One region of the Glaciecola punicea genome, then DNA from elsewhere that is predicted to be linked to it. Evidence: predicted binding sites of a transcription regulator. Region 1 holds the regulator's gene; the other holds the start of a gene.
What was found. The regulator FNR, encoded in region 1, switches genes on or off when oxygen is low (the NO sensors DNR and NnrR bind a similar motif). The targets are predictions, from matches to a motif close to TTGATCTAGATCAA.

Region 1 (5,332 bases):
TCTGTTAAATATGCGATGATGAACCAAATACTGCGCTTGCAAGAATTGGCAATGGCGAATAAACCCAAAGTAGCTGCAATTGCTGACAAACTATCCCGCTATTTTGTGGTGGTGGTGCTTGTTATAGCAGCTTTAACTTATTCGTACTGGACGATGCAAAACGATCCGCATGCGTTTTGGATTGCTATTTCAATCTTAATTGCTACCTGTCCTTGCGCACTCAGCTTGGCCACGCCTTCAGCGTTAACGTGCGCCATGGCGAAACTTAACGAACTGGGAATATTGCTCAAAAGAGCTGATGCTTTAGAGCAATTGACACAAACCACCGACATTGTGTTTGATAAAACCGGCACACTGACTCGCGGAGAATTTGCAATTGCACGCACGTGGATAAACCCAATCAGTGAAACTCACTTTGATATCCAAAAAGACACTGTTAAACCCTATGTAATGGCATTAACTAACTGCATAGAGTCTCGCTCAGAGCATCCTATTTCGAAAGCTTTCGAGCGTTATATACACGACAATAATGATACTGAATTTTCAAGTAACGATTTCTCAATAAGTGATTATACCGTGAGTATTGGCGAAGGGGTCAAGACTGCCGTAAATCAACAGCATTATCTGTTAGGCAGTCAATCAATGATATTATCTTCACTAAATGCGCCACTAAGCCGTGAAATTGGTGAGGCAATTAAAGGTGCAAATGTACTGCTGTCGTCGGGTGGCGTTGTATTAGCCGCTTTTTGGGTAACGGATACAGTGCATCCAGACGCCTTAGATATTGTGCGCCAGCTGTCGCAGCATGAGCTCACCATCTTAAGCGGTGACACACAGGTAAATGTAAACAGCATTGCCATCGAATTAGGTATCAAAAATGCGGTGGGTAATAGCACCCCAAAAGACAAACTCGACTATATTGGCAAGTTACAGGCAGATAAAAAGCGCGTAGTAATGTTAGGCGACGGCATAAACGATGCACCTGTATTGGCGGCGGCGGATGTCTCAATAGCGGTTGGCAATGCCTCTGATTTGGCCAAGAACGCTGCTGATGTCATACTGCTTAATCCAAAGCTACAGTCGGTGGTAGATGTGCTTACGATGGCTAAACGGACAAAACGCAAAATCAAACAAAATATAGCTTGGTCTTTAGGCTATAACATTTCGGTGTTACCATTTGCCGTCGTGGGTTGGTTAACACCATGGCAGGCAGCGCTTGGCATGTCGTTAAGCTCTATAATTGTGGTTTATAACTCAACCCGGCTGATGCGTTAAATGTCTAATGAATACTGTTTAATAAGGGCAATGCGATGAGAACTAAATAATGAGCATAATTTATGTATTAATACCGCTGGCAATTATTATAGTAGCTATAGCCATTGCTATATTCTTTTGGGCGGTAAAATCTAATCAGTTCGATGATTTAGAACGTCAGGGCTACAGTATTTTGTTTGATGACGACATACAGCAAAATAACACAAATAGCGCGAAATCAAGCACTAACAAAAGTGTTGAAAATGACGACGCTGATTTAGACAAAGCTTCTTCAACAGGTGAAGCCAACAGTAAAAGCAAAACGCCCATCAATAAAAGCAAGTCATAGTGTCAGAGTATATTTATTTATCGGCTTTTCTGATTGGCTTGGCAGGAGGTGTTCATTGTATTGGAATGTGCGGTGGTATTGCAGGTGCCTTTACCTTTGCTATTCCTAAAAATAAATCCCATACCCCTTATATAGCATGCTATAACGCAGGCAGAGTATTTTCGTATACTATTGCAGGCGCGGTAACTGGGTGGCTCGGCAGCTTGTTTACTTCCTCTGTTGTAACCGGGTTGTTAATACTACAAAGCCTAAGTATTGTTTTTTTATTGCTGTTGGCACTTTATATTAGTGACTTGTATAAAGGCTTAATACACTTTGAAAAAGCAGGTGCTCGTTTATGGCGACGCTTAGCCCCTGTCGCTAAAAAACTAATCCCATTTAAGAGCCCTGCCCATACCTTCCTATATGGCATGGTATGGGGTTGGCTACCCTGTGGTTTAGTATACTCCGCGCTCACCTGGTCTTTAGCTAGCGGTAGCTTTTTACAAGGCGGACTGTTTATGCTTTGTTTCGGGATAGGGACACTACCAGCGCTGGTAGCGTCTAGTATGGGAGCGAGTTTTTTAATCCCAATTCTGCAGCACAAAGCAACACGATTAGGTATTGCCGGCATATTGTTCTTGTTTGCGCTATATTTGATTGTCGATTTATTCAAGGGTGTGGCATTATAATGAATAATAAACCGTAAAAAGGAATTAGCATTTATGTCTAACACTGAAGTCGCTATTAACTGTCAAAGCTGTAGCTTTAGCCATTTATGCCTGCCTGTTAGCCTGAACGAACAAGAACTTGAATCTTTAGATGATATTATTGAACGCAAAAGGCCTTTGCATAAAAATGACAAACTCGTTAATGCAGGCGATAAATTCCACTCCTTATATGCAGTCCGTTCTGGTTCGTTTAAATCCTACATTAGCGATAAAAATGGTGTTGAACAGCTCACAAGCTTTCATTTTCCAGGTGATATCATAGGTTTCGATGCGCTTCAAAATGACATCCATCAGAGTAATACACAGGCGCTAGAAACGGCTATGGTATGCGAGCTACATTATGAAACACTTGATCAAGTGGCCAGCCAGTACCCAAAGCTTAGGAAACAAATTATGCGTTTTATGAGTTCTGAAATAAAACACGACCAAGAGTTTATGATGCTGCTCAGTAAGCGAAGCGCTGAAGAGAAACTGCTGTATTTTATTAATCACTTATCGCAGCGTTTTAATGAGCGAGGGTACTCAGCCAAGCAATTTAATCTACCAATGACCAGAAGTGAAATTGGTAATTATTTAGGTTTAACGGTTGAAACAATTTCGAGATTATTAACGCGTTTTCAAAAAGACGGATTAATTCAAGTTAACGGCAAGTTAATCACCATTACCAACTTTGATGGTGTGCAGCAGCATATTCGCTAATGCAGCAGCATATTTGCTATGAACGATATCAAAATTAGCGAAAGAAAACCGTTAACTGCGCGACCAACATAGAGACAACATGAAAATAGGATTAGCATTAGGCGCAGGTGCAGCCAGAGGTTGGGCCCACATTGGCATCATCAAAGCCCTGCAAGATCTCGGCGTGAAGATTGACGTGGTAGCCGGCTGTTCCATAGGCGCATACGTGGGGGCAGCATTCGCTAGCGGTAAACTAGACGAACTGGAAGAATGGGCTTTTACGCTGTCTGAATGGCAGGTATTTAGCCTATTGGGAATAGGCTTTAAGCGCGGCGGCCTAGCCAGTGGTCAAAAAGTTTTTATTAAGCATAAAGAAGAATTTTGTGCGCCTACATTTGAAGAAATGAACATTCCGTTTACGGCCGTTGCTACCGATTTATATTCGGGTAAAGAAGTGGTGTTCAATCAAGGCGAAGTGAACGATGCTATTAAAGCATCCTGCGCTATTCCTGCTCTTTTTCCGCCTGTAGAACATGAGGGTCGTTGGCTTGTAGATGGCGCGGTAGTAAATCCCGTACCAGTGAATCAATGCAGGCAATTAGGCGCTGATTTTGTCATTGCGATTAATTTAAGCGCTGACTTTAGACCACAGCTAATTGAAAAGTTTGAAAAGGAACACCAAGCGAATCAGCTCAAAACCGACAAACTCTTGGGTAATGCCAGCGGTGGCCTCGTGAAGCAGTGGTTCTCTCCTGATCCTAAGCCAAATAAACTGCAGGCACCGGGTATTGTGAGTGTAATGAGTAGCTCACTGGAAATTTTACAGGCTAGGGTAACCCGTTCTCGTTTGGCAGGCGATCCGCCTGACCTTCTTATTGAGCCTCAGTTAAGGGATGTGAGCTTGTTGGAGTTTCACCGCGCCCAAGAGCTATCTCAAAAAGGCCGAGACGCAGTCAACAGATTAGCGCAGCAAATAGAGTTTCAATTAAATTTAGTAGGAAAGTCGGACAGAACAGAAGGCACCGATAAGAAAGCCCTACTAATACAGTAAAGCCATTATAAAATAGGCTTAACGACTTGTTTTAGCCGTAATACGTAAAGGGACGCTTGGTAATATCACGTTGTTTAATATTGGCAGTTCGTTAGAACTCAATATTAGCTTGCCATCCTTTATTTGCATGCCATTAGACAGCGCTGCCGTTAAGTTTTTGTCTTTAAATTGAATCGTTAAACCGTCAACTTCGGGCATCATAAACGACATAAAACCACCGATATCATCAAAAAATGTGGCGAACTGGTCATACAATAAATCTAACTCTTGGCTCGTATAACTAGATTTTACATGCTCTGGTTTTGTCTCTAACTGTACCGATATATCACAAATGTTAGAGGGCTCTGTTAAATCGAGGATGACAACGGCGTCTGCGAGCCTAAGTGCCCTTTCAGATGGCAATGTAAATCGATATTCCGGCGTAATTTCTATAGGGATTTGCTGTTTTTCAGTGCTGATTCTTGCACTGTTTATTTGGCATAATGATTTGGTCCGAATATTCATAAATCCAAATGCGAACTGCAGCGCATTCGTTTCTTGTGAATCCAATTTTTTAACATGGCTGTAAAACGTTTTGTAAGCAACTTGTAATTCTTCAGATTTTGCCGTTTTTGACGCACTTAGCGACATTATTACTATTGTTAAGCTTATCGCAAAGGTCTTGCCTATTCTTACAATCATGGATTAATTAATTCCTCGTTTATTCTCATCATATGGTGTAGTTCATCAATATATTCTTCACCGCGCTCAGAATATCTGATCAAACCTTCGGCCATTGCGTGCGCGGTAATTGGTTTTTGATTCATGCGTGATTTTTCGCGTATTCTACGCATGTCTTTGTATGCAGGATGACTATTTAGATTTCTCATGTAGGCATACATGGCACTGGAGAGGTCATCGAACTTGGCCACTTCGTGAGCTGCACCGTCGGGGCGTCTGCTCGGCACGAAGCCGCAGCCTTCTCTGAAACACCATAAACCAAAAAAGTTGTACCCTTTTGTGGCAAAACGTGAGGTGCCCCAGCCTGATTCATTTGCGGTTTGCACAAGTACTAATTCGACTGGTATTATATCAATTTTGCGAAATAGCTCTGTAAAAATAGCGTCAAATGATTGACTTGTGTCAACGCGGTACTCGTTTAATAACCAATCGAACTCCGCTTGCTGCTTGCGTGAAAAGTCTTCCCCTGCTAGCTGTTTCGCCTGCAAGCCCTGCACATAGAGTCTTACATTGCGTATATAGTCATTTTGCGCTTCGGCAACAGGTTTTAGATAGCTAAAAAAAGCCTCT
Region 2 (5,332 bases), on a different contig from region 1:
CAGCGGTAATTTATCCCTCAAATGAGAGCAAAGCAATTGAGAATAACCAACATCTTTATAAAAACATAAAAACACTGATTTTTTTAGACGGTAGCTGGAAGCAAGCTTACTCAATATGGCGAGACTTTCCACTGTTGCAGAGGTTCATGCAAATGCATTTTAAATCAGCGCCGCCTAAACAATACAGCATAAGGAAATCTAAGAAGGAGCATCAGTTATCTAGTATAGAGGCGCTAAGTTATTCAATATCTATCGTGACAAAGATCGATACAAGTGAATACTTGAGTGCGCTTGCTAAAATGCAAAAATATTGGCCTAACATTGATTCAAAACCTTAACGCTTCCAGAGCCTAATTAGTAGCAAGAATTTGGCGTTGAGTCTGGGTTGACATCACCGCCAACTTCATCAGGATCAATATTGTGGTCTAATAGGATTTCTCTGACATAACTTATGTGGTCCAACACATGCTGGTAATTATCACCATATTCAAATTTATTAACTTCTATAGATTTTGGCATATAAGTAAAGGCTATTTTTAATGCATGCAGTTCTTCTGCTTTCATGACGTTCTCACTGTTTTGTTGTTTTAAAAGCTTAATCTAAAAATATATTTAACACCAGTTTCGTGTTGACAAATATGAGCCTAAGAATCTCTATTTATGTCGATATCACTTATATCATTGGCTATTTTACTCCTATTTAAAATTAAGCAGATTATTTTTCAAGCTGATTAAGCGTTAATAAGCGTTATAGAGATAAATGCTTTTACTATAATATTGGGTAAGATCATGCATAAAGGCAGTAAGTCATTATTGCACCGAGCTTTATAATTGGCATAGGTGAGACTGCCTGTAAGATTAATCGCTTTTACCACACCTGCATTATCAATATAACTGACTAAAATCCAGTCGGTGGTGCCTCCTTTAAATAGCCTTAGTTTTTTACTATAATCTTCTGAAATTTGGTGACGAGCTCGCTTAATGCGCACATTATTACTTAGTGCTAGTACAGTACCTTTTCCTATTAGATGTTCAAAATAAAAAGTTATTACAGAGTTTAGTTGTTTATAAGGGAACATAACAAGAACCCGCCACATAGACAGATATCCTCATGTCTAGTGGCGTATTCAGAAATAGGGTTGCCAAAATACTTGGAAATTCCATCCATACGAGCAACACTTGCAGTGTCCTAGGTCGTGTTAGCCAATCAAACGTGCGAATTAGGTTTTTATAACAACAGATTGTCTGCATTTATCAAACCAGTAACTAGGCCAACAAGAATGCCAACTACTACAAGGGCAATATCGCAAGAACTTTGATATTGAAAGAGAATAATTGGTGTGCAATTGAAAAAGTTCAACCAACGCTAGCGAACGAGGGAGAGTATCCGAATTCGTTTAGTAAATTGACACTATGGTATGTCAAACGTATATTCTATTTACAACAAAACATTAATTTTCATACTATTTGAATGACACAAACCTGTTTTTCTTCATCGTGATCAAGTATTATTCTGCTTCGAAAATATTTAGGATTTTGAGGTTGTATTCATGAGTGATGACACCGAGTTTAAAGAAGTATTTAACTGGTGGTATTTTTTCGCTATCGTGGTCACATTGTTGGCTTTCCCTTTGCTTCATATAGTAGCTTGGGCAGTTAAAATGTTTCTTAATTAGGTAGTTTACAAGCTATGAAAAATAACATCATTTTAAATAGCATTACTGCAAGAAACACATAAAAGGAAAGAGTGTGTCCCAAAAATTGATCAAAGACGCCGTTACCACCATTATCGATTATCCTAAGCCAGGGATCTTGTTTCGCGATGTAACCAGCGTGCTGCAAAACTACGAAGCCTTTCAAGCGTGTATCGACTTACTAAAAAACCAGTATAGTCGCTTAAAATTTGATAAAGTAGTGGGAACTGAGGCACGTGGATTCTTATTTGGGGCGCCGCTAGCGTTAGCGCTTGGCGTTGGTTTTGTACCAGTTCGTAAGCCTAAAAAATTGCCTCGAGAAGTCATTTCTGAATCATATGAGCTTGAATATGGCACTGATGTTTTAGAAATACATAAAGACGCTATAAGCCCAGGCGACAGGGTACTTATGATTGACGATTTGCTTGCTACTGGCGGTACTATGATTGCCACAGCAACACTTATCCGTCGCTTAGGCGGCGTGGTTGAACACGCTGGCTTTATTATTTCTTTGCCCGACATTGGCGGAAAAGCAAAACTTAAAGCGGCTAACATTACACCATATTGTATATGTGAATTCGACGGAGACTAATTAGCCGATGAGCTATCAAGTTCTGGCAAGAAAATGGCGCCCTCAAACCTTTTCTGAATTGGTAGGGCAACAGCATGTTGTTGATGCAATATCAAACGCTCTTAAAAACGATAAGCTTCATCATGCCTATCTGTTCACGGGAACGCGAGGCGTTGGTAAAACGACGATAGCACGAATTTTTTCAAAAAGTTTGAACTGTGAGCAAGGCCAAAGCGCTAACCCCTGCGGCGTGTGTGACACCTGCATGGATATAAGTGATGGTCGCTATGTCGATTTACTTGAAATTGATGCCGCCTCGCGCACTAAAGTCGAGGATACACGTGAACTACTTGATAACGTTCAATACCGTCCAACACGCGGGAAATACAAAGTTTATCTAATAGATGAAGTGCACATGCTGTCAAAACATAGTTTTAATGCACTCTTAAAAACCCTTGAAGAGCCGCCTGAGCACGTGAAGTTTTTACTTGCCACAACCGATCCACAGAAGCTGCCAGTAACCGTACTCTCACGGTGTTTACAGTTTAGTTTAAAGGCTCTCACGACAGAGCAAATCCAAGATCATTTAGCGTATATTCTGGGCCAAGAACAAATTCAGTACGAGCTATCTGCGCTGGCACAAATAGCGCGAGCGGCGCAAGGCAGTATTCGCGATTCATTAAGTTTGACCGATCAGGCAATTGCACAAGGGAACAATCAAGTTAGCTTGGTAGTGGTGGCCACTATGCTTGGTTTGTTAAATAAAAACCATATTGTGAAGTTGGTTAAGCATATATGTGAGCGTGACAGTGTAAATGCTATAGCCCAGCTTGAAGATATATGCGCACAGTCACCTGATTATTTTCAAGTCTTGTCTCAACTTTTAGGCTTGCTGCATCAAATAGCGTTGACACAAGTTGTGCCCCAGGTATGCAAACTAGACACTGATTCTGCCAAAGGTATTTATACCCTGGCAAAAAGTTTATCTAAGGAACATATTCAAATTTTGTATCAAATTGGCGTGAATGGTAAGCGTGATTTACCCCATGCGCCTGATGCGCGCACTGGCCTGCAAATGACAATATTAAGAATGCTCGCATTTTCGCCTGTGCAAAAGATTGATTTAGACATTGCTAGCTTGATTATCACCAGTAATACTGTGCCTGCGTTTGAATCTTTACCTGAGCCAATAGCGCCGACAATGCAAACACATGATTTACAAGATAGTGATGCTACACAAAAGTCGAATGAGCCTTCTTTAGACGCCGGACTTCAACAGTTAGGTGGTGAAATCACAGGGCAGTCATTATCTCAGCAGACATCGACTAGTGCTAACCCTACAGCCCTAAGCGGTGAACTTGAGCCATCATCACCGCAAAATAAATCACAAGATAGCGATGTACCGTTCAAACAGGGGCCATCAATTAACGCATCTCAAGCGCCTTTTTTTGATGATGAACAGCCCCCATTGCCAGATGAAGAGCCGCCTATATCTACGGATATGTTTGGCGATGAATTTGCATCAAATAACAATGAAAACCAATTTACTGAGCCACAGCAAAGTGAATCACGTTCGCTCAATCTAGCTTCTATTCAAACGCCAGATCATCGTAAGCAAGCTAGTGCAAACACAAGCGCAACTGCTAATACCTATGATTTACTAAAGGTGAGCCAGCAGCTGAAGCAGTATACCAAAGACAAAGAAGAGGATTCAAACGCAAAAAAGTCTGAACCTGAGACCCCAGCCACTCAAGTGGTTGAGGACGGCTTTGCGTATAAAATGGGTCATAAATTTGCACCTTTTTCTGGGGTGCTGTCGGCGTTTTTAAGCAACGGTGAGAAACTTACAAACGCATCGCAGATTGATCAATGGAGCGCGTTTGTCAATGCCACCGATATTCAAGCGCTTACCAGACAGTTATTAATAAACACTACGTGCTCAACTTTATCTAACCCACTGATGTTGACACTTGCTAATGAAAATCATCAGATTAACGAAGGATCTTTAGTTGAAAAAATACAGGTAACAGTGTCGGAGTTATTAGGAGAACAGATTGAAGTTGATATTGTCCTTGGCGATGTTCAAAACACTCCTTTTCAGATACAAAGTAGTATAAATGACATGCGTATGCGTTACGCACTTGAACTAATAAACACCACCGAGTCTATTCAAGAGCTTATGAAAGCGTTTGATGCAAAAGTAGTCGACGGCAGCGTAACAGCAAGATAAGCAAATAATTAACACATAACGAAAGAGAGGACAGTATGTTTAAAGGCGGCATGGGTAATATGATGAAACAGGCCCAACAAATGCAAGAAAAAATGCAAAAAGCGCAAGCAGATTTAGCCACAATTGAAGTCGTGGGCGAGTCAGGCGCTGGTATGGTTAAAATTACCATGGCCTGTAATCATAACGTACGCCGCGTACAGGTTGACGACGCTTTAGTTGGCGACGACAAAGAAATGCTCGAAGATTTAGTCGCAGCAGCCATGAACGACGCCGTTCGCCGCGTACAAGAAACCACCAAAGAAAAGATGGGCGATGTGACCGGTACAATGGGACTTCCAGACGGGTTTAAAATGCCGTTTTAAAAACGCTAAATAGTTGCGACAGTGTCGCAACTATTATTTATGTCATGTGGTCAGTGAGAAATTCAGAGAAGCTCATATATTTTGCAAAATATTTAAAGGTACAATAAAATAAGCATGTCACACAGCCCCTTAATAGACGAACTCATTACCGCTTTTAAATGCCTTCCGGGCGTTGGTGCTAAAAGCGCCCAGCGAATGACATTCAATCTGCTAGAACGTAACCGTGGGGGCGCTCTAAAGCTCAGCCAAGCATTACACAACGCAATGGAGCACATCAACAACTGCGAGCAATGTAGAACGTTTACTGAGGCGCAGTTGTGTAATTTATGCAACAACCCAAGTCGCGCAGAGTCGCAGCAAATTTGTATTGTTGAGTCGCCCCAAGACGTATTGGCAATAGAGCAAACAAGCCAGTTCAAAGGTACGTACTTTGTGCTAATGGGACATTTGTCGCCTATAGACGGGATTGGGCCGA

Region 2: the regulator FNR is predicted to act here: its motif matches at 1,492-1,505, upstream of apt (adenine phosphoribosyltransferase).

Annotation. Positions count from the first base shown of each region.
Region 1 is NZ_LZXY01000001.1:146,232-151,563, forward strand. Features, by position in the region: gene BAE46_RS00615 (heavy metal translocating P-type ATPase) at 1-1,275, shown strand, start outside; gene ccoS (cbb3-type cytochrome oxidase assembly protein CcoS) at 1,325-1,603, shown strand; gene BAE46_RS00625 (sulfite exporter TauE/SafE family protein) at 1,603-2,274, shown strand; gene fnr (fumarate/nitrate reduction transcriptional regulator Fnr) at 2,281-3,012, shown strand; gene rssA (patatin-like phospholipase RssA) at 3,092-4,042, shown strand; gene BAE46_RS00640 (DUF2987 domain-containing protein) at 4,061-4,723, opposite strand; gene BAE46_RS00645 (glucosaminidase domain-containing protein) at 4,720-5,332, opposite strand, start outside.
Region 2 is NZ_LZXY01000007.1:173,328-178,659, reverse strand. Features, by position in the region: gene BAE46_RS10165 (DTW domain-containing protein) at 1-338, shown strand, start outside; gene BAE46_RS10160 (hypothetical protein) at 355-564, opposite strand; gene BAE46_RS10155 (hypothetical protein) at 732-989, opposite strand; gene apt (adenine phosphoribosyltransferase) at 1,750-2,286, shown strand; gene dnaX (DNA polymerase III subunit gamma/tau) at 2,294-4,495, shown strand; gene BAE46_RS10140 (YbaB/EbfC family nucleoid-associated protein) at 4,531-4,857, shown strand; gene recR (recombination mediator RecR) at 4,972-5,332, shown strand, end outside.